One region of the Clostridium sp. LS3 genome, then DNA from elsewhere that is predicted to be linked to it. Evidence: a T-box and tRNA genes for the amino acid it is inferred to sense, from the RefSeq annotation. Region 1 holds a T-box; the other holds one or more tRNA genes.
What was found. A T-box is a leader RNA that pairs with one kind of tRNA and senses whether it is charged. The one in region 1 lies ahead of alaS (alanine--tRNA ligase), so its partner is inferred to be a tRNA-Ala.
Positions count from the first base shown of each region.

Region 1 (11,164 bases):
GTATTTAGAAAAAAATGGATTTGAAGTAACATATTTAAATGTTGATGAAGAGGGATTTATAAATTTACAAGAATTAGAAAATGCTATAACTGATAAAACTATATTAGTTTCAATTATGTTTGCAAACAATGAAATTGGAACAATTCAACCTGTTAAAGAAATAGGTGAAATTTGTAGAGGAAGAAAAGTATTATTCCATACAGATGCAGTTCAAGCAATTGGAAATATTCCTGTAGATGTTAAAGAAATGAATATAGATTTATTATCATTAGCAGGACATAAGATTTATGGACCTAAGGGAACGGGTGCACTTTATATAAGAAAAGGTGTAAGAATAGATAATTTAATTCATGGCGGTGGCCAAGAAAGAGCTAGAAGGGCAGGTACTGAAAATACATCTTCAATAGTTGGTCTTGGAAAGGCTATAGAACTTTCAACAGAGAGTTTAGAAGAACATAATAGGAAATTAACTGCACTTAGAGATAAATTAATAGAGGGATTATTAAAGGTGCCTCATACAAGATTAAATGGACCTAAAGGTGATAAAAGATTGCCAGGTAATGCTAATATAACTTTTGAATTTATAGAAGGTGAATCAATACTTCTATCTTTAGATTTTGAAGGGGTATGTGCATCAAGTGGTAGTGCATGTACTTCAGGATCACTTGATCCATCTCACGTGTTATTAGCAATAGGTTTACCTCATGAGTTAGCTCATGGATCTTTAAGATTAACATTAGGTGATGCTTCAACAGAGGAAGATGTAGATTATGTATTAGAAGTTGTTCCACCTATTATAGAAAGACTTAGAAATATGTCTCCATTATGGGAAGACTTTTTAAAGAAGGGAGAAAAATATTATGATGTACAGCGATAAGGTAATGGATCATTTTAGAAATCCAAGAAATGTAGGGGAAATTGAAGATGCAAATGGAGTAGGGGAAGTTGGAAACGCTAAATGTGGAGATATAATGAAGGTTTATTTAAAAATTGAAGAAAATATAGTTAAAGATGTTAAGTTCAAAACATTTGGGTGTGGATCAGCTATTGCTTCATCATCAATGGCAACAGAATTAATTAAAGGAAGGACTGTAGAAGAAGCTTGGAAATTATCTAATAAAGCAGTTGCAGAAGCTTTAGATGGACTTCCACCTGTAAAAATGCATTGCTCAGTATTAGCAGAAGAAGCAATTCATAAGGCAATTAATGATTATAGAAAAAATTCAGGTTTAGAGCTTTGGGATTTTGAAGAGCATGATGATATACATGATCATGTTCACGGTCATGAATAGGTAACAGTATGAAAAAGAAAGTTGTTGTAGGTATGAGTGGTGGAGTAGATAGCTCTGTTGCTGCATACCTTTTAAAAGAACAAGGTTACGATGTAATAGGCGTGACAATGAAACATTTTGATGATGAATCTGAAGATTATATTGAAAGAGAAGGTGGATGTTGTTCACTTTCATCAGTAGAAGATGCTAGAAGAGTTGCTGACAAATTAGGAATCCCTTTTTATGTTCTAAATTTTAAGGATTCCTTTAAAGAAAAAGTTATAGATTATTTTGTTCAAGAATACATGGAAGGAAAGACACCAAATCCGTGCATAGCTTGTAATAAACATATAAAGTTTGATGAATTTTTAAGAAGATCTAAAGGTATTGGAGCTGATTATGTAGCTACAGGACATTATGCTAAAATAGAAAAAAATGAAGATGGTAGATATTTTTTAATAAAGGCTGATGATGATAAAAAGGATCAAACATATGCTTTATATAACTTTACTCAAGAACAATTAAGTCAAACATTAATGCCTTGTGGAGATTATACTAAAGATAAAATAAGGGAAATAGCTAAAGAAATTGGTCTTGCTGTTCACAATAAAAAAGATAGTGAAGAAATATGTTTTATACCTGATAATAATCATGGTAAGTATATTACACTAGTTAGACCTAATGAAATACAACAAGGGAATTTTGTTGATAAAAATGGTAATGTACTTGGTAAGCATAAGGGGATAGTTTATTATACAATAGGCCAAAGGAAAGGGTTAGGTTTATCTTTAGGTACTCCTGTTTTTGTTACAGATATAAATCCAAGAACTAATGAAGTTGTTATAGGGCCAGAAGAAGATGTGTTTAAGACAGACTTAGTTGCTAAGGATGTTAACTTTATTCCATTTGATACTTTAAATGAAGAAATAAAGGTTTCTTCTAAGGTAAGATATCAAGCAAAACCAGCAGAAGCTACAATTTCACCACTTCCTAATGGTAGAGTTAAAGTTTCTTTTAAAGATAAACAAAGAGCAATTACTAAAGGTCAATCAGTTGTATTTTATGATGGAAATATAGTTGTTGGTGGTGGAATAATAGAAAAAATTCTATAAATAAAATAAAAATTCTCATAGATGATCAATGAGAATTTTTTTTGTTCTTTGGGGGATAATATAGTTATTGTTTTATAGAAAGGAGATTAACTATGTTAAAGACCAAGGATTTCTATTTGTTAAAGGTTTATAATATAAGGGGGAAGTACTTAGGGATAGTAGATGATATTTATATCGATTTTTACAATGGTGAAATAAAAGGTTTTTTTATATCTAACTACTTTTTATTTAGCAAAAAGAATTTTGTAAAGGTTGATGATATAATTTCTTTAGAAGAAGTTATGATTGTAAAAGAGTTAAGTGAAAAAGAGGGATTATCATTTAAATCAATAAAAGATATTGATATAAAAGATAAAAATAATGTTATGAGAGGGATTTTAGAGGATTTAATTATAGAAAAAAATGATTTTTCTATAAAAGGATTAATAATGAGTTCTGGAATATTTGATAGGATAATAAAGGGTAAGGAAATATTGCTTTTAAAAAATTGTGTATTAGGGGAAGATTTTATTTTATATTATGGTAGTGATGAGGTTAGGCTTCAAAGCTTGCCTCGTAAGAGAAAAACATGCTGAGTTATAAAAAATATAAAAAAGTGATAAATCCAATTTTAATAATCTTATCTTTTATAATAATCCTAATTTTATATATAAAAATAAATACAATAAATAGTATAGTAAATATTGTTTTTATTAGCTTTATTTTAGCTTATGCTCTAAAACCTATGAGAGATAGTATAAGTGAGAAATTTAATATAAGCAAAAAAATATCATCAATTTCAATTATATTAATAATATTATTAAGCTTATGTTTAATTTCATATATAGTAATACCTTCATTAATAAGAGAAAGTTATAATATTGGATACATATTAGATAATATTGATGAATATATTGAAAGTTTGGCTTATAAGATGCATTTAAATGATATATCATTTTTTCAAACACTATATTTTAAAATAAGTGAGGAAGTAAATATATTTTTTAGCAATCTCGCTGGCAATTTCCTTGAGAAGTTATTTATGTGTTTTGAAAGTTTAATTTCTCTCGCCATTATACCTATAGTTACATATTATTTTTTAGTAGATGGAGATTTAATTTATAATAAACTTTTATTAATATTACCTACAGAAAAAAGAATAATAACTAAAAAGCTTATTAGTCATATAGATAAAGTTCTAGCGAGATACATAATAAGTCAGTTGTTGTTATCGGGAATAATTGGAGTTTTAACCTTTGCAGTTCTCATGATTATAGGAGTGAAATTTGCCTTAATACTTGGAATCTTTAATGGTGTACTAAATATAATACCTTATTTTGGCCCAATAATTGGTGGAGTTCCGGCTATATTTGTAGCTTTAATGGAATCACCTAATAAGGCTCTGTGGACACTTATTGCTGTGTTTATAATTCAACAAATAGAAGGAAATATATTGTCTCCTAAAATAACTGGAGATAGTACTAATATGCATCCTATAATTATAATAATACTTCTTTTAGTAGGGGAGAAGTTAGGTGGTTTTGTAGGTATGATAGTTGCAGTTCCAATAGGGGTTATAATAAAGGTTATATATGATGATATTAATAATTATTTGTTTTAAATAAAATAATTGACATATTTTAATAAATAAACTATAATTTCATTGAAATATAAGAAAATTTAATATTTAGCGTTGAAAAGAATGAGTAAATATAGTTTATGTATGCAGAGAGGAAGTGGATGCTGAAAACTTCTTACATTATATATTGAAGCTATCTTGGAGCTATATTATCTAAGTGATGTATTTTTTTAATACATAATTAGGGTGGCACCGCGGAATTTATGTTTTCGTCCCTTTTTTAGGGATGGAAACTTTTTTTATTATATAAAGCAAATTTGGAGGTAATAGCTATGAAATTCATGGGAACAAACGAATTAAGAGAAGCTTATTTAAGCTTTTTTGAATCAAAAGATCATTTAAGATTAGAGAGTTTCCCTCTAGTCCCTAAAAATGATAAATCATTATTATTGATAAATGCAGGTATGGCACCACTTAAGCCATATTTTACTGGATTACAAGAGCCACCAAGGAAAAGAATAACAACTTGTCAAAAGTGTATAAGAACAGGTGATATAGAAAACGTAGGTAAAACATCAAGACATGGAACATTTTTCGAAATGCTTGGAAACTTTTCTTTTGGAGATTATTTTAAAGAAGAAATTATTCCTTGGGCATGGGAGTTTATAACTGAAACTCTTCAAATTCCAAAAGATAAATTATATGTAACTATATATTTAGAAGATGATGAAGCTTTTGATATATGGTGCAAGAAAACAGATGTAGATCCAAAGAGAATATTTAGACTTGGAAAAGATGATAACTTCTGGGAAATAGGAGTAGGACCATGTGGACCTTGTACAGAAATTCACTATGATAGAGGTGAAGGAGTAATTACAAATGTAGATGAATTTGTAAGGGCTAGTGACGAAGATAGAGTAGTTGAGTTTTGGAATCTTGTATTCACTCAATTCGATAGGAATGAAGAAGGAAGTTATAATAAACTTGCAAATCCTAATATAGATACAGGAATGGGACTTGAAAGAATAGCAACAATAATGCAAGGTGTAGATAATATATTTGAAATAGATACAGTTAAAAATATACTACAAAAAGTATCAGAACTTTCAGGTGTGAAATATGGAGAAGATAAGCTTAAGGATATTTCTTTAAGAATAATTACAGACCATGTTAAATCAGTAACTATGCTTATTTCCGATGGGGTTCAACCAAGTAATGAAGGTAGAGGATATGTATTAAGAAGACTTTTAAGAAGAGCTGCAAGACATGGAAGGCTGCTTGGAATAAAGAATTTATTCTTAACTGAAATAGTTGAATCAGTAGTTGAAAATTATAGCCGTGCTTATCCAATTCTTTTAGAAAATAAAGAATATATAGAAAGAATAGTTTCTTTAGAAGAGGAAAGATTTAATGAAACTATAGATTCAGGAATGAATATTTTAAATGATTATATAGAAGAAATGGAATCTTCTAACGAAAAAACATTAAAAGGTGAAAAGGCATTTAAGCTATATGATACTTATGGATTCCCTATAGAATTAACAGAAGAAATATTAGAAGAAAAGGGAATGAATGTTGACCAAGAAGCATTTAGAAAAGAAATGGATGAGCAAAGACAAAGGGCTAGAAGTGCAAGAGGTGAATCATCATATATGGGAAGTGATGAGAATCCAATAAATAAAATTGATGCATCTATAGACACAGAGTTTATAGGCTATGGTAATATTGAAGAAAAATCAAATATATTAGTTTTAGCTGATGACAATAATTTTGTGGGTGAATTATCCAATGGAGAAAAAGGATATATAGTTACTGAAAAAACTCCTTTCTATGCTGAAATGGGTGGCCAAGTAGGAGATAAGGGAGTTATTAAAACAGCTTCAGGGGAAGCATATGTTTATGACACAAAGAAAAATGTTGGTGGAAAAACTATTCATTATGTTAATGTTGTAGATGGTACAATAAAGTTTAATGAAGAAGCAAAACTTAAAATAGATATCTTAAGAAGAAATAATATAGCAAAGAACCATACAGCTACACATATGTTACATGAAGCTTTAAAACAAATTGTAGGAAAGCATGTTAATCAAGCAGGTTCTTATGTGGATGATGAAAGATTAAGATTTGACTTTGCACATTTCCAAGGGTTAACAGAAGAAGAAATAGAAAAGGTTGAAGAGTTAGTTAATAAAAAGATAATGGAAGTATTTGTAGTAGATACGAATCTTATGACTTTAGATGAAGCAAGAGAATCAGGTGCAATGGCTTTATTTGATGATAAATATGGTGATAAAGTTAGGGTTGTAAGTGTTGGAGAATTCTCAAAGGAGCTTTGTGGAGGTACTCACGTTCATAACTCAGGAGAAATTGGATTGTTTAAAATAATAGCTGAAATTGGTGTTGCAGCAGGAATAAGAAGAATAGAAGCTGTAACTGGACTAAATGCTATAAAATATATGGAAGAAAAGCAAAGACTTTTAAAAGAAGCATGTAGTGCATTGAAATGCAATGAAAAAGATGTACTCAGAAAGATAGCTTCACAAGGTGCAGAAATTAAAGAAAAGGAAAAAGAAATTTTAGAACTTAAGAGTAAATTAACATCAGGAATTGAGGATGATATTTTAGCTTCAGTTAAAGAAGTAAAGGGAGTTAAGGTTGTAGCTTATGGACTAGAAGGAATAGATGGAAATGCCTTAAGAGACCTAGGGGATAAAATGAGAAGCAAGCTTTCAAGTGGAGTAGTTGTTTTATTAAGTAATGTAAGTGGAAAGGTTAATGTAATATCTATGGCTACAAAGGATGTACTAGAAAAAGGAATCCATTGTGGAAAGATAATTAAAGAAGTTGCAGCAGTTGTTGGCGGAGGCGGTGGAGGAAGACCAGATATGGCTCAAGCTGGTGGTAAGAATCCTGAAAATATTAAATCTGCAATAGAAAAAACATATTCAGTAATAGAATCTTTAGTAAAATAGTGTACTTTTATAATTATATGGAGTATAATTAAATTAAGTAAAATCAGTGAATAGAATTTTAAAAATGTGAAATACTATTACTAGGGATACTATTAACTAAATATAAGTAAGGGGGTGAGCTGCAATTAGCAGCAGTTATATGAATAATAACTTAGATCAAACAATGCAATTTAACTTAAACATCAACAAAGAAGATTTAACAAAATCAATACTAACAGATGTTTACAATGCGTTACAGGAGAAAGGTTATAATCCGATAAACCAATTGGTTGGATATCTTATTTCAGGGGACCCTTCTTACATTACAAGCTACAACGGAGCAAGAGCTTTACTAAGAAAACTTGAAAGAGATGAAATTCTTGAGGAAGTTATAAAATCTTATTTAGAAATAAAATAAAGAGTGCCCGTTTAATCGGGCACTCTTTAGTGTTTAAGGAGATAAATATGAGGATACTTGGTTTAGATGTTGGATCTAAAACTATAGGTGTTGCTATAAGTGATCCATTAGGATGGACTGCTCAAGGGATCACTACAATAAGAAGAACTAAAAAAGAGCAAGACATAGAAGAAGTTAAAAAGTTATGTAAAGAATATTCAGTAGAAACTATAGTTATAGGGTTGCCTAAAAATATGAATGGCACCATAGGAGAATCTGGAGAAAGAGTATTAGAACTTTCAGAAGTTATAAAAGAATCTACTGGAATAAAAGTTGAGATGTGGGATGAAAGATTGACTACAGTAGCTGCACATAAAGCTATGCTAGAGGCTGATTTATCAAGGGGAAAAAGGAAGAAAATAGTTGATAAAATAGCTGCTACGTACATATTGCAAGGGTACTTAGATAGACTCAGTATGAAATAATATTTGATTCCCAATTGAAAATTATTATTGACAACCTATAATCTAAAAATTACAATTATAAAAAGGAGAGAAATTTAATGGATAAAGATTTGAAACAATTGGAATTATATGATGAGGATGGAAATTTAGTAAAGTTAAATGTTGTTGCATTTTTTGATATGGTAAATCCTGATACAGAAGAAAAGAGTGAATATGTCATAGTATATGATAATGATTATACTGAGGATGATATATTTGCATTAAGGGTAGGAGTAGATGAAGATGGAGATGATCTTTTAATACCTATAGATGATGAAGTTGAATTAGCGGCAGTTCAAGAAGCTTATGATACTATTTTTGCCGATGAAGAATAAAAGCTAACTAGAAATAAAGAAAGGGGTGTTGTCTGTGGAACAATCAAATAGTATAGATTTTAATGTTCTAAAAGAAGATTTAAAACAAAAAGGGTATAAGTTAACTCCTCAAAGAAGAGCTATAGTTGATACTATTATAGATAAAGAAGGAGAACATTTAACTGCAGAAGAAATTTATGATGAAGTTAAAAAAAGTTGTCCGGAAATTGGTTTAGCTACTGTATATAGAACGATTATTTTATTAGAAGAATTAGGTGTTATATGCAAACTAGACTTAAATGATGGTTGTAGCAGATATGAATTAGTTCGCAAGGATGAAGGTCATAGACATCATCACTTAGTTTGTAATGAATGTAAGGGTGTTATAGAAGTTCAAGATGATCTTTTAGATGAGCTTGAAGAAGAAGTTGAGAGATCATATGGATTCAAAATCTTAGATCATAGTGTTAAATTCTTTGGTGTTTGTAGAAAATGCCAAAAAGAGATGAATTATAAGCAGGATAAATAAAGGAACTCCTCTCTAAGGAGATGACAACCTTTGTAATACATATTTTAAGAAGAAGGAGGGGACATATTGAAAAACGAAAAGGCAAAAGTTAAGATTATTCCTTTAGGTGGGATAAATGAAATAGGTAAAAACATAACTGTAATTGAGTATAAAAATGATATAGTAGTTATAGATTGTGGCCTAAAATTCCCAGAAGAAGATATGTTCGGTATTGATTTAGTAATACCAGATGTTAATTATTTATTAAAAAACAAAGATAAAGTAAGAGGAATATTTTTAACTCACGGACATGAGGACCATATAGGAGCATTACCATATGTTTTAAAACAATTAAATGTACCTGTATATGGAACAAAGTTAACACTTGGAATTGTTGAAACAAAGCTTAAAGAGCACGGATTGTTAAGTTCAACAGAACTAATAAGAGTAAAGCCAAGAGATGTAATTAAATTAAACTCTGTATCAGTGGAGTTTATAAAGACTAACCACTCTATTGCAGATTCAGTAGCAATAGCAATACACACTCCACTTGGAGTAGTTCTACACACAGGAGATTTTAAAATAGACTACACCCCAATAGATGGAGAACCAATGGATTTTGCAAGATTTGCTGAGATTGGTAGAAAAGGAGTTTTAGCTATGATGGCTGACTCAACTAATGTTGAAAAGCCGGGCTATACTATGTCTGAAAAAGTAGTAGGTGAAAGTTTTGCAAGACTATTTTCAAAGGCAAAGGGGAGAGTAATAGTTGCTACTTTTGCATCTAATGTTCATAGAATACAGCAAATAATTGATGCTGCTAGTATGTATGGAAGAAAAGTTGCAGTTTCAGGAAGAAGTATGGAAAATATAGTTGCAGTAGCAGCAGAGCTTGGATATTTGGAATTTGAAAAAGATGTTCTAGTAAGCATAGATCAAATTAATAAATATAATAATAATCAAGTTGTTATTATTACTACAGGAAGTCAAGGGGAACCAATGTCAGCCCTTACAAGAATGGCAAATTCAGAGCATAGAAAAGTAAATATAGTTGAAGGAGATACTGTAATAATTTCAGCAACACCTATACCTGGAAATGAAAAGTTAGTTTCAAAGGTTATAAATCAATTATTCCAAAAAGGTGCTGAAGTTATATACAAATCTTTAGCAGAAATTCATGTATCTGGGCATGCATGTCAAGAAGAACTAAAGTTAATGCAATCTTTAGTAAGACCTAAATTTTTCATACCTATTCATGGTGAATATAGACATTTAAAACAACATGGAGAATTAGCTATATCATTAGGTATGCCAGAAAACAATGTCCTTATACCAGAAAATGGTGGAGTTATAGAAGTAAACAGAAGTAGTATAAGAAAAAATGGTTCAGTTATTTCAGGGCAAATTTTTGTTGATGGATTAGGTGTTGGAGATGTTGGAAACATAGTTCTAAGAGATAGAAAACACTTATCTCAAGATGGAATATTAACTGTTGTAGTAACTTTATCAAGAGAAAATAATTCAGTTATTGCAGGTCCAGATATAATATCTAGGGGATTTGTTTATGTTAGGGAATCAGAAGGATTAATGGACGAGGCTAAAGAAATAGTTAAGAATGCACTAAGGGAATGTGAGGAAAATAACATAACTGATTGGGCAAGCTTAAAGTCTAAAGTAAGAGATGAGCTTAGAAGTTACCTTTATGAAAAAACAAAAAGAAAGCCTATGATATTACCAATAATCATGGAAATATAATCTGTGATATTGACATTTTAGAATAATAATCTTAGAATATATTATAGTCTAAAATAAATTTTTATTTAAAATTGGATACCAGTGTATCCAATTTTATTTTGGGAAAAATAAGTTATAGGTTTACATTATAAAAATATATACTGGAGGAAATCAAATGAAATTAATAAGTAGAGATGATATAAGAAATATAGCTATAATAGCTCACGTTGACCATGGTAAAACTACATTGGTGGATGCATTATTAAAAGAAAGCCATGTTTTTAGAAGCAACGAAAAAGTAGAAGAAAGAGTTATGGATTCAAATGACTTAGAAAAGGAAAGAGGAATTACAATTCTTTCAAAAAACACAGCTATTATGTATAATGGAGTAAAAATAAATGTAGTAGATACTCCAGGACATGCTGATTTTGGTGGCGAAGTTGAACGTGTACTTAAAATGGTTGATTCTGTTTTATTAGTAGTTGACTCTTATGAAGGACCAATGCCGCAAACTAAATTCGTTTTAAAGAAGGCATTAGAACTAGGGTTACAACCTATAGTTGTTATAAATAAAATAGACAAACCAAATGCAAGACCAGAAGAAGTAATTGATGAAGTATTCGAATTATTCTTAGAACTTGGTGCAGATGATGAACAATTGGATTTCCAAATAATATATGCATCAGCAAGAGAGGGATTTGCAAGATATAATGTTGAAGATACAAATACTGATATGGTTCCATTATTTGAAACTATATTAGAAAACGTAGAAGCACCAAAGGGATATATAGACGGCCCATTCCAAATGTTAGTTAC
Region 1 is NZ_CM143921.1:1,445,552-1,456,715, forward strand. It holds gene nifS (cysteine desulfurase NifS) at 1-877, shown strand, start outside; gene nifU (Fe-S cluster assembly scaffold protein NifU) at 861-1,292, shown strand; gene mnmA (tRNA 2-thiouridine(34) synthase MnmA) at 1,301-2,383, shown strand; gene ACZJV1_RS06680 (PRC-barrel domain-containing protein) at 2,476-2,958, shown strand; gene ACZJV1_RS06685 (AI-2E family transporter) at 2,952-3,983, shown strand; T-box leader at 4,047-4,221, shown strand; gene alaS (alanine--tRNA ligase) at 4,274-6,913, shown strand; gene ACZJV1_RS06695 (IreB family regulatory phosphoprotein) at 7,053-7,310, shown strand; gene ruvX (Holliday junction resolvase RuvX) at 7,358-7,774, shown strand; gene ACZJV1_RS06705 (DUF1292 domain-containing protein) at 7,852-8,127, shown strand; gene ACZJV1_RS06710 (Fur family transcriptional regulator) at 8,162-8,635, shown strand; gene ACZJV1_RS06715 (ribonuclease J) at 8,702-10,369, shown strand; gene typA (translational GTPase TypA) at 10,524-11,164, shown strand, end outside.

Region 2 (11,164 bases), 1.2 Mb from region 1:
ATAGTTTTAGACTTAGATTTAATATCATATGAGTACATATTATTAGTATTTAAATCAATATAATATAACTTTCCGTTTTGGTAGACTATTCCTTTAGGTGAATCATTATTAATTTTTACTATATCCTTTTTTTCATAATCTAATTTATAAAGCCCGTGATCCTTAGATGTTGATGAAAAATATAATGTAGTATTATCTGAAGCTAAAGAATCTACTGAGTAATCAAATGAATCTATTATTATATCTTTTGTTATACTTACGCTATTCTCTGAGAGTTGAGCTACTGAAAGTTTATTATTGTTATTTGTATCAGGGAAAAATAGTAAATTACCTATATAGGCATATTTGTTATAGCTTAAGGTTTTACCAGAGAGAATAATGCTTTTGCTTGCATCTACATTTTTCTTAAAAGATGTTGACAATGAAGCGTTGTTTTGGGTTGCTTTGGTTTCTTTATTATCACTAGTACAACCTGTAAAAAATAATGTTGATATAATTAAAAAATAAAATATCCTTCTTATCATATAGACCTCCTAATAGTCGATTAATATCTTTATAATAATATATTAAATTAAAATTATAATTAAGTAAAACAAAACTATGAAAATATAGAAAATTTTGATAAAAAATAGCGTAAAACAGTTTAAATTTATAGGTATATAAGTTAACTTTACCTGGTGTATCATTATATAAAAAAGAAAGAATAAGTTAGAAATTAGTAGAATAATAAAAATAAAATCAACAAATAAGATTGTTTTATATTTGAATAAAATCATAATCGTGATAATATAAATAACGTCGTCGGGAGCGAAAAGCAGACAATAAATAATAAGAAAAATTGAAAACAAAAAAATGTTGACAATTAATTAATGAAATGTTATTATTATTAAGCAGTCGTTGAGACGGCAAAAGTTAGATCTTTGAAAATTGAACAGAATATAAGTTAAGTAAAAAACCAGCAATTCTTTTAGATGTCTTAAAATTAAGACTCAAAGTAATTTGAGCAAAGAGATTAAACTTTTTATTGAGAGTTTGATCCTGGCTCAGGACGAACGCTGGCGGCGTGCCTAACACATGCAAGTCGAGCGAGGGGAGTTTCTTCGGAAGCAAACCTAGCGGCGGACGGGTGAGTAACACGTGGGCAACCTGCCTTATAGAGGGGAATAGCCTTCCGAAAGGAAGATTAATACCGCATAACATTGCTTTTTCGCATGAAGAAGCAATTAAAGGAGCAATCCGCTATAAGATGGGCCCGCGGCGCATTAGCTAGTTGGTGAGGTAACGGCTCACCAAGGCGACGATGCGTAGCCGACCTGAGAGGGTGATCGGCCACATTGGGACTGAGATACGGCCCAGACTCCTACGGGAGGCAGCAGTGGGGAATATTGCACAATGGGGGAAACCCTGATGCAGCAACGCCGCGTGAGTGATGAAGGTCTTCGGATCGTAAAGCTCTGTCTTCAGGGACGATAATGACGGTACCTGAGGAGGAAGCCACGGCTAACTACGTGCCAGCAGCCGCGGTAATACGTAGGTGGCGAGCGTTGTCCGGATTTACTGGGCGTAAAGGGAGCGTAGGCGGATTTTTAAGTGAGATGTGAAATACCCGGGCTCAACTTGGGTGCTGCATTTCAAACTGGAAGTCTAGAGTGCAGGAGAGGAGAGTGGAATTCCTAGTGTAGCGGTGAAATGCGTAGAGATTAGGAAGAACACCAGTGGCGAAGGCGACTCTCTGGACTGTAACTGACGCTGAGGCTCGAAAGCGTGGGGAGCAAACAGGATTAGATACCCTGGTAGTCCACGCCGTAAACGATGAATACTAGGTGTAGGGGTTGTCATGACCTCTGTGCCGCCGCAAACGCATTAAGTATTCCGCCTGGGGAGTACGGTCGCAAGATTAAAACTCAAAGGAATTGACGGGGGCCCGCACAAGCAGCGGAGCATGTGGTTTAATTCGAAGCAACGCGAAGAACCTTACCTAGACTTGACATCTCCTGCATTACTCTTAATCGAGGAAGTCCTTTCGGGGACAGGATGACAGGTGGTGCATGGTTGTCGTCAGCTCGTGTCGTGAGATGTTGGGTTAAGTCCCGCAACGAGCGCAACCCCTATTGTTAGTTGCTACCATTAAGTTGAGCACTCTAGCGAGACTGCCCGGGTTAACCGGGAGGAAGGTGGGGATGACGTCAAATCATCATGCCCCTTATGTCTAGGGCTACACACGTGCTACAATGGCAAGTACAAAGAGATGCAATACCGTAAGGTGGAGCCAAACTATAAAACTTGTCTCAGTTCGGATTGTAGGCTGAAACTCGCCTACATGAAGCTGGAGTTGCTAGTAATCGCGAATCAGAATGTCGCGGTGAATACGTTCCCGGGCCTTGTACACACCGCCCGTCACACCATGAGAGTTGGCAATACCCAAAGTTCGTGAGCTAACCCGTAAGGGAGGCAGCGACCTAAGGTAGGGTCAGCGATTGGGGTGAAGTCGTAACAAGGTAGCCGTAGGAGAACCTGCGGCTGGATCACCTCCTTTCTATGGAGAAATCTAGTAAGCAAGAAGCTTATCTAGTATAGTTTAAAAGAAGGTTTAAACTTAACTTCTGTTCAATTTTGAGGGATTTACCTCAAAATTAATGTGGGGGTATAGCTCAGTTGGGAGAGCACTTGCCTTGCACGCAAGGGGTCAAGGGTTCGAATCCCTTTACCTCCACCACATGGGTCTATAGCTCAGCTGGTTAGAGCGCACGCCTGATAAGCGTGAGGTCGATGGTTCGAGTCCATTTAGACCCACCATTGTTCTTTGAAAATTGCACATGAATAAAAAACAACTTTAATTAACAACGTTAATTGAGAAGTGACAACAAGCCAAAAATATTCTTTGTGAATAACTTTGTAATTTATAAAACCATAAAGGTCAAGCTACAAAGGGCACATGGTGAATGCCTTGGCATCAGGAGCCGATGAAGGACGTGATAAGCTGCGATAAGCTTCGGGTAGGCGCACATAGCCAGTGATCCGAAGATTTCCGAATGAGGGAACTCACATGGGAAACCCCATGTATTCTGTAGTGAATAAATAGCTGCAGAAAGGTAAACCTAGGGAACTGAAACATCTAAGTACCTAGAGGAAGAGAAAGAAAAATCGATTTTCTTAGTAGCGGCGAGCGAAAGGGAAAGAGCCCAAACCAGAGATTTATCTCTGGGGTTGCGGACAGAACATTAAGAGGAAGTTATAATTAATTGAAAACAACTGGAAAGTTGTGCCGTAGAGTGTAATAGCCACGTAAATGAAAATTATAATTACTAAGTTCTGATCCAGAGTACCACGAGACACGTGAAACCTTGTGGGAAGCAGGGAGGACCACCTCCCAAGGCTAAATACTACCTGATGACCGATAGTGAAGCAGTACCGTGAGGGAAAGGTGAAAAGAACCCCGGGAGGGGAGTGAAATAGAACCTGAAACCGTGTGCCTACAACCGGTCAAAGCCCCTTATGAGGGTGATGACGTGCTTTTTGTAGAACGAGCCAACGAGTTACGGTATGTAGCAAGGTTAAGTACTTAAGGTACGGAGCCGAAGGGAAACCGAGTCTTAATAGGGCGACTAGTTGCATGCCGTAGACCCGAAACCGGGTGACCTATCCATGGCCAGGTTGAAGCGGGGGTAAAACCCCGTGGAGGACCGAACCACGTTGCTGTTGAAAAAGCATGGGATGAGCTGTGGATAGCGGAGAAATTCCAATCGAACTCGGAGATAGCTGGTTCTCCTCGAAATAGCTTTAGGGCTAGCGTCGGATATGAGTAATGGAGGTAGAGCACTGAATGGGCTAGGGGGCATATCGCTTACCGAACCTTATCAAACTCCGAATGCCATATACTATGAGTCCGGCAGTCAGACTGCGAATGATAAGATCCGTAGTCAAAAGGGAAAAAGCCCAGATCGTCAGCTAAGGTCCCAAAGTGTAAGTTAAGTGGTAAAGGATGTGGGATTTCTAAGACAACTAGGATGTTGGCTTAGAAGCAGCCACTCATTTAAAGAGTGCGTAATAGCTCACTAGTCGAGAGATCCTGCGCCGAAAATGTCCGGGGCTCAAACTTACCACCGAAGCTACGGGTTCAAGTTTAACTTGAGCGGTAGAGGAGCGTCGTAATCGGGCTGAAGTCGTACCGTAAGGAGCGGTGGACTGATTACGAGTGAGAATGTTGGCATTAGTAGCGAGATGTAAGTGAGAATCTTACAGGCCGAAAATCTAAGGTTTCCTGGGGAAGGCTCGTCCGCCCAGGGTTAGTCGGGACCTAAGCCGAGGCCGAAAGGCGTAGGTGATGGACAATTGGTTGATATTCCAATACCACTATTATCGTTATTATCGATGGTGTGACGGAGAAGGATAGGATGTGCTAGCGATTGGAAATGCTAGTCTAAGCATTTAGGGAGTTAAGACAGGAAAATCCGTCTTAACAATTCTGAGGTGTGATGGGGAAGGCCAATTTGGCCGAAGTATCTGATTCCATGCTTCCAAGAAAAGCATCTAGAGAGAGAAGTAGTGCCCGTACCGCAAACCGACACAGGTAGATGAGGAGAGAATCCTAAGGCCATCGGAAGAATTGCAGTTAAGGAACTAGGCAAATTGACCCCGTAAGTTCGCGAGAAGGGGTGCCTGCGAGAGCAGGCCGCAGAGAATAGGCCCAAGCAACTGTTTAGCAAAAACACAGGTCTCTGCTAAAGCGTAAGCTGATGTATAGGGGCTGACGCCTGCCCGGTGCTGGAAGGTTAAGGGGAATACTTAGCGCAAGCGAAGGTGTGAACTTAAGCCCCAGTAAACGGCGGCCGTAACTATAACGGTCCTAAGGTAGCGAAATTCCTTGTCAGGTAAGTTCTGACCCGCACGAATGGCGTAATGACTTGGGCACTGTCTCAACTGCAAATCCGGCGAAGTTGTAGTGCGAGTGAAGATGCTCGCTACCCGCGATTGGACGGAAAGACCCCGTAGAGCTTTACTGTAGCTTAGCATTGAGTTTCGATATTGTCTGTACAGGATAGGTGGGAGACTGAGAAGCTAGGGCGTCAGCCTTAGTGGAGTCATCCTTGGGATACCACCCTGACAGTATTGGGATTCTAACCGGACGCCATGAATCTGGTGACGGGACATTGTTAGGTGGGCAGTTTGACTGGGGCGGTCGCCTCCAAAAAAGTAACGGAGGCGCCCAAAGGTTCCCTCAGAACGGTCGGAAATCGTTCGAAGAGTGCAAAGGCAGAAGGGAGCCTGACTGCGACACCCACAAGTGGAGCAGGGACGAAAGTCGGGCTTAGTGATCCGGTGGTACCTCGTGGGAGGGCCATCGCTCAACGGATAAAAGCTACCTCGGGGATAACAGGCTGATCTCCCCCAAGAGTCCACATCGACGGGGAGGTTTGGCACCTCGATGTCGGCTCGTCGCATCCTGGGGCTGTAGTAGGTCCCAAGGGTTGGGCTGTTCGCCCATTAAAGCGGCACGCGAGCTGGGTTCAGAACGTCGTGAGACAGTTCGGTCCCTATCCGTCGCGGGCGTAGGAAATTTGAGAGGAGCTGTCCTTAGTACGAGAGGACCGGGATGGACTGACCTATGGTGCACCAGTTGTTCTGCCAAGAGCATGGCTGGGTAGCTAAGTCGGGAAGGGATAAACGCTGAAAGCATCTAAGCGTGAAGCCCCCCTCAAGATGAGATTTCCCATAGCATAAGCTAGTAAGACCCCTTGAAGAACACAAGGTTGATAGGTCAGAGGTGTAAGTGTGGTAACATATTTAGCTGACTGATACTAATAGGTCGAGGGCTTGACCAATAATTAAAAGATTTTGGCAATAATTCATGTGCAATTTTCAGAGAACACTCTGATATCTGGTGATGATGGCGTAGAGGAAACACTCCTTTCCATTCCGAACAGGAAAGTTAAGCTCTACAGCGTCGATGGTACTGCATGGGAAACTGTGTGGGAGAGTAGAACGTTGCCAGGTTATATATGGCTCGATAGCTCAGTCGGTAGAGCAGAGGACTGAAAATCCTCGTGTCCCTGGTTCGATTCCTGGTCGAGCCACCAGGTATGGCGCTATAGCCAAGTGGTAAGGCAGAGGTCTGCAAAACCTTTATCCCCGGTTCAAATCCGGGTGGCGCCTCCAAAAAAATCCTACAAGTTTTATTTGTAGGATTTTTTTATTTGAAAAATAATTCTTTTTGCACAAGTAAATTACTGCTAGATAAAAATTCAAATTTTGAACCTATTGGTATTGTTATATTAGGATAATCATGCCCGAGGGGAAAGCTTTCAATGATTGGTATATTTAATGGCACTAATTTTTGTTTTATAATATCGTTTATAGAAAAATCGCTATCTTTATTAGTGCAATCTGTAAAATGTCCTAATATTATTCCACAGACCTTTTGAAGTTTTCCACAAGAGATAAGTTGAGATAACATTCGATCTACAGAATAAGGACTTTCATTAACATCTTCAATAAAAAGAATATTACCTTTAAAATCTATCTCATAAGGTGTTCCAATAGTTGAGCAAATTATTGATAAATTACCTCCTACTAAATTACCTTCAAAATCTTTTTCATTCCATACAAAATAATTATCAGAACAAATTTCTTTTAAGTTATAGATAATTTTAGGGGCTTTATTTGTAAGTACTTTTATAAAATACTCTTTTGTTATAATATCATTAAAATTTGAAGTTATCATTGGGCTATGAAATGTAGTTAATTTGCAAGCTTTTGCAAAATAGTTTAATAGTAATGTTATATCACTATATCCACAAAAGGGTTTAGGATTATTTTTTATAAGCTTTAAATCTAAATATGGAGCCATTCGCATGGAACCATATCCACCTCTAAGAGAAACTATTGCGTCTATATCTTTATCTGCGAACATTAAGTTTAAATCTTCTGCACGATCTTTATCGTTACCGGCTAAATACCCATAAGAGCTATATAAATGTTTTCCCTTTTTTATTTTAAAGCCTAGTTTTTGAAAGTTGCTTATTTTTTCATCTATAAACTCTCTGTCTTCGGGGGATGCTGGGGCTATAATTCCTATTGTAGATGAAATATTTAATGGTTTTAATTTTGACAATGAAAACACCTGCTTAAAATTATTTATATACTTAATATACGATAAAAAAATAAAGCTAGTGACTTAAAGCTAGCTTTATTTTTAAGAAAACATATCTTTTCTATATAATATGTAAGCAGTTCCAAAAGTTAATACTAAGGTTATAATCATTGTTATTTCAAAACCATAAGTATTATTTATAAGTGGCATTTTTATAAAGTTCATTCCAAATATTCCACCTATAACGGTTGGTATAGCCATTAGTATTGTAACAGAGGCTAAAACCTTCATAACTATATTTAAGTTATTTGAAATAACTGAAGCGAAAAAGTCCATGGTACTTGCAAGTATGTTACTGTATATCTCTGTCATTTCTATAGCCTGCTTATTTTCAATAATAACATCCTCTAATACATCTTGATCTTCCTCATATTTTTGCATTATATCTAATTTTAGCATTTTTTCTAAGGTAATTTCATTTGCTTTAAGTGATGTAGAAAAGTAAACTAGAGATTTTTCTAGAGAGTGTAGTTGAATAAGCTCTCTATTTTTCATTGATTTATGTAGTCTTTTCTCTATCATTAAGCTTTTCTTATCAATTTGTCTTAAGTAAATTAAATATGCAGTTGATATTTTACTTAATATTTGCAATATAAATCTAGATTTTTTAAAAGAATAAAATGATTTCACCTTACCATTTACAAAATCTGTCAATATACGACTGTTCTTTAAGCACACAGTGATAATTTGTTTTTCTGTATGAATTATAGCTAGTGGATATGTATCATATGTAAGAGAATTATCTTCCATTTCAGTAAAAGGTATATCCACAACTACTAGTAAACAATCATCTTCTATATCTATACGAGAAGTTTCTTCATCGTCTAATGGAGCTTTTAAAAATGATAATGGAACTCCAGTCTTTTTTGAAATTAGAATTAATTCTTCATCAGAAGGAGCTACAATGTTAATCCAACAACCAGGTTCTAAATTATCTAGAACTTTTAATGAAGGATTTTGTTCAATAATACTTTTATAAATTTGTATCATAAAGGACCTCCTTAAGTAGATTACAAAACTAATTATACTATTAATATATGTTTTTGTAACATAATAAGTAAATTTTTATTTTAAATATTTGATAATATAGATAATTGAAGATATTCATAGTAAAAGTGCATATGAATTAAATAATTCAACACAAATTAAAATAATGATAAAAATATAATCATTAATTAATAAATTTTAATGTGGATAAAAACCTAAATAATTAGTATAATCTCAGTATTGCTTTAATGAATAGAAGTAATGTCGTAACGGGGGATTAATAAAGAAATGATGCATAGAGAAATTATTGCTAAAAAAAGAGTACCAGCAATTGTAGTTGTTTTATTTACAGTTACAGCTATGTTATATTTAGCTGAGGCTATAGAGAGATCAAAATATAATAGACATATCATTGGTCATATCGTTAATATTGCTTTAGTATTAATAACTATAATTTTAATTATTAAAGAAATTAAAAGCTGCTCAGTATCATATAAGTATGCTATTATAGCAGACAAGCTAATAATAAATTTAATAAGGAATAAGGAAGAAAAAAATCTAGAGAGCATAAAGATGTCTGATATATTGTACATAGGTGAAAAGTCATTAATGCCTAAAGAGTATCAATTTTTAAGAAGGTCTAAAAGGTATTTATGTAATAGAGTTTTTTCAAAATCATACTATTGTGTTTATAAAAGTGGTAACAATATAGAAAGAATAAAATTTCAACCAAGTGATAAATTTATTAGTAGGATAATAAAACATGGTGAATTAAAATGTAGATTAATTAGAAGAGAAATAATATAAAAAATAGGCTGGGATACAGCCTATTTTTTATAGAATTCATTTTTTACTTCTGAAAGAAGATTTTCATTAAGTATAATATCATATCCAGTAAAGGACAATGACAAGGCTGCTTTCATAGCTTCTTCAAAAGCATAATCAGATATTGTAGCATTGCAAAATTCTTTTGTTCCATATTTTATATTATCATTATTAACTATAGATATATATGGATGAATACAAGGAACTTTTTTACTAACGATACCTAAACTTAATCCTGAATAAATATCTCTAGGACCAGAGATATTTATTATTCCATTTTCTTTTAAATTATGACTAAATAACCTATTTAATGTTCTATTAGTTATCAGCTCTTCATTTTCAGGTTCATATAATGAAATAGAATATTGCAATCTTATAAGTTTTGAAACATAAATTGCAATTTCTCTTAATTTATTTTCTGCTATTTTGGCTAAATCCATTTCTTTGCTTCTTATATAAAATTTAGCTTCAGATTCTATGGGTAACAATAAAGGAGTAAAGCCTCCATTAGACAAGATAGAGTTTACTTCTACATCTTCAGGAAACCCCTTTAGTAGTGAATTTAATATATTAAAAGTTAAAAGAATTCCGTCTAAAGATGTATAAGCTCCTTTATTCAAAAAGCTTAATCCATCATGGCCTATAAATCTTATACTTAATGGTACTACAGCAGAAGAACTTCCACTTTCTGATGTTATTATATCTGGGTGTGCAAGTAAAACTACATCTATATCGTCAAAGACTCCTTGTTTAACCATTACTGATTTTGTTCCACCAAGATATTCACCAGGACAGCCTATTAATACAACAGAGCCACCTATTTTATCTATTATATTACTTAATGAAAGAGCTGCTGCAACTGATGTTGATGTTAATAAATTATGACCAGTTAAATGGCCTTCATTTGGAACAGCATCATATTCGCATAAAAAGCATATTTTAGGGTGTCCATTACCCTTTGAGGCATAGAAGGATGTTTTTATTTCTAAAAATTCTTTTTTTACATCAAAACTATAATTAGTTAGCAGTTTACAAATATAATTGTAACTATTGTACTCATTATAGCTATCTTCTGGATTATTATATAAATAATCATTTAACTTTTTTATATCATCTTTACATTTTGATAAATAAGAAATCATTTCTTGTTTCATAATATCTTCCTCCCAAATTATCTTATTCTTAATTTTCCCTTAAACTTAAATAATTATTTATTAAATGGAACTTTTTAAATAAGTATAAAAATACAATTATTGGGTGAGAATTATAATAAAATTATTATAAGAAGGATGGGATTACATGGATTTATTAATAAAGGGAATAGATATAAATGAAAATAAATGTATTATTTGTAGAAAAGAAATATATAGTGATATAATTATAGAAAAAAGCTTATTATGCCAATGTTGTCATAGAAAGATATCTACAATAACTGTAGATGATTTTGAATATGATTATTATAAAGATAAGGTTAAAGAAGGGCTTTGTGGTAAATATAATTTTAAATAGTATGAGGTATAACAGATGAACAGAGGAAAATTTATAGTATTTGAAGGTGGAGAAGGATCTGGTAAAAGCACAATTTTGGACATGGTGTATGACTATTTAATTCAAAATAATGTGGAATGTATTAAAACAAGAGAGCCGGGCGGAATAAAGATATCTGAGGATATAAGAAAAATAATATTAGATACTAAAAATACGGAAATGGATAGTAAAACAGAAGCTTTATTATATACTGCAGCAAGAAGGCAACACTTAGTAGAAAAAGTCATAGTAGAAATTGAAAAAGGAAAAATAGTTCTTTGCGATAGATTTATATATTCTTCTTTAGCATATCAAGGTTATGCTAGAAATATAGGTATAGAAGATATATATCAAATAAATAAGTTCGCAATAGGGGAATATATGCCAGACTTAAATATACTATTTGATGTATCTCCGGAAGTTGGGTTGGGGAGAATAACTAAAAATGAAGATAGAGAAGTTAATAGATTAGATTTAGAAAAAATGGATTTTCATTATAAAGTTAGAGAAGGATATAACGACCTATATGAAGCTAATAAAGATAAGTTTGTAAAGGTAGATGCAGAAAAATCCATAGAGGAAGTTTTTAACTCTGTAAAAGATATAATTATTAATTTCATTGAATAAAATTAATAATATAGGATAAATTTTTGCTCAATTAGAACTCTTTTATGA
Region 2 is NZ_CM143921.1:216,779-227,942, forward strand. It holds gene ACZJV1_RS01025 (DUF5050 domain-containing protein) at 1-524, opposite strand, end outside; rRNA gene ACZJV1_RS01030 (16S ribosomal RNA) at 1,021-2,536, shown strand; tRNA gene ACZJV1_RS01035 (tRNA-Ala) at 2,641-2,716, shown strand; tRNA gene ACZJV1_RS01040 (tRNA-Ile) at 2,720-2,796, shown strand; rRNA gene ACZJV1_RS01045 (23S ribosomal RNA) at 2,916-5,822, shown strand; rRNA gene rrf (5S ribosomal RNA) at 5,878-5,994, shown strand; tRNA gene ACZJV1_RS01055 (tRNA-Phe) at 6,002-6,077, shown strand; tRNA gene ACZJV1_RS01060 (tRNA-Cys) at 6,083-6,156, shown strand; gene ACZJV1_RS01065 (S66 peptidase family protein) at 6,191-7,111, opposite strand; gene ACZJV1_RS01070 (magnesium transporter CorA family protein) at 7,193-8,140, opposite strand; gene ACZJV1_RS01075 (hypothetical protein) at 8,426-8,944, shown strand; gene ACZJV1_RS01080 (zinc-binding metallopeptidase family protein) at 8,965-10,116, opposite strand; gene ACZJV1_RS01085 (sigma factor G inhibitor Gin) at 10,262-10,471, shown strand; gene tmk (dTMP kinase) at 10,487-11,116, shown strand.
Region 2: it encodes a tRNA-Ala, which carries the amino acid that the T-box ahead of alaS (alanine--tRNA ligase) is inferred to sense. The anticodon was not compared.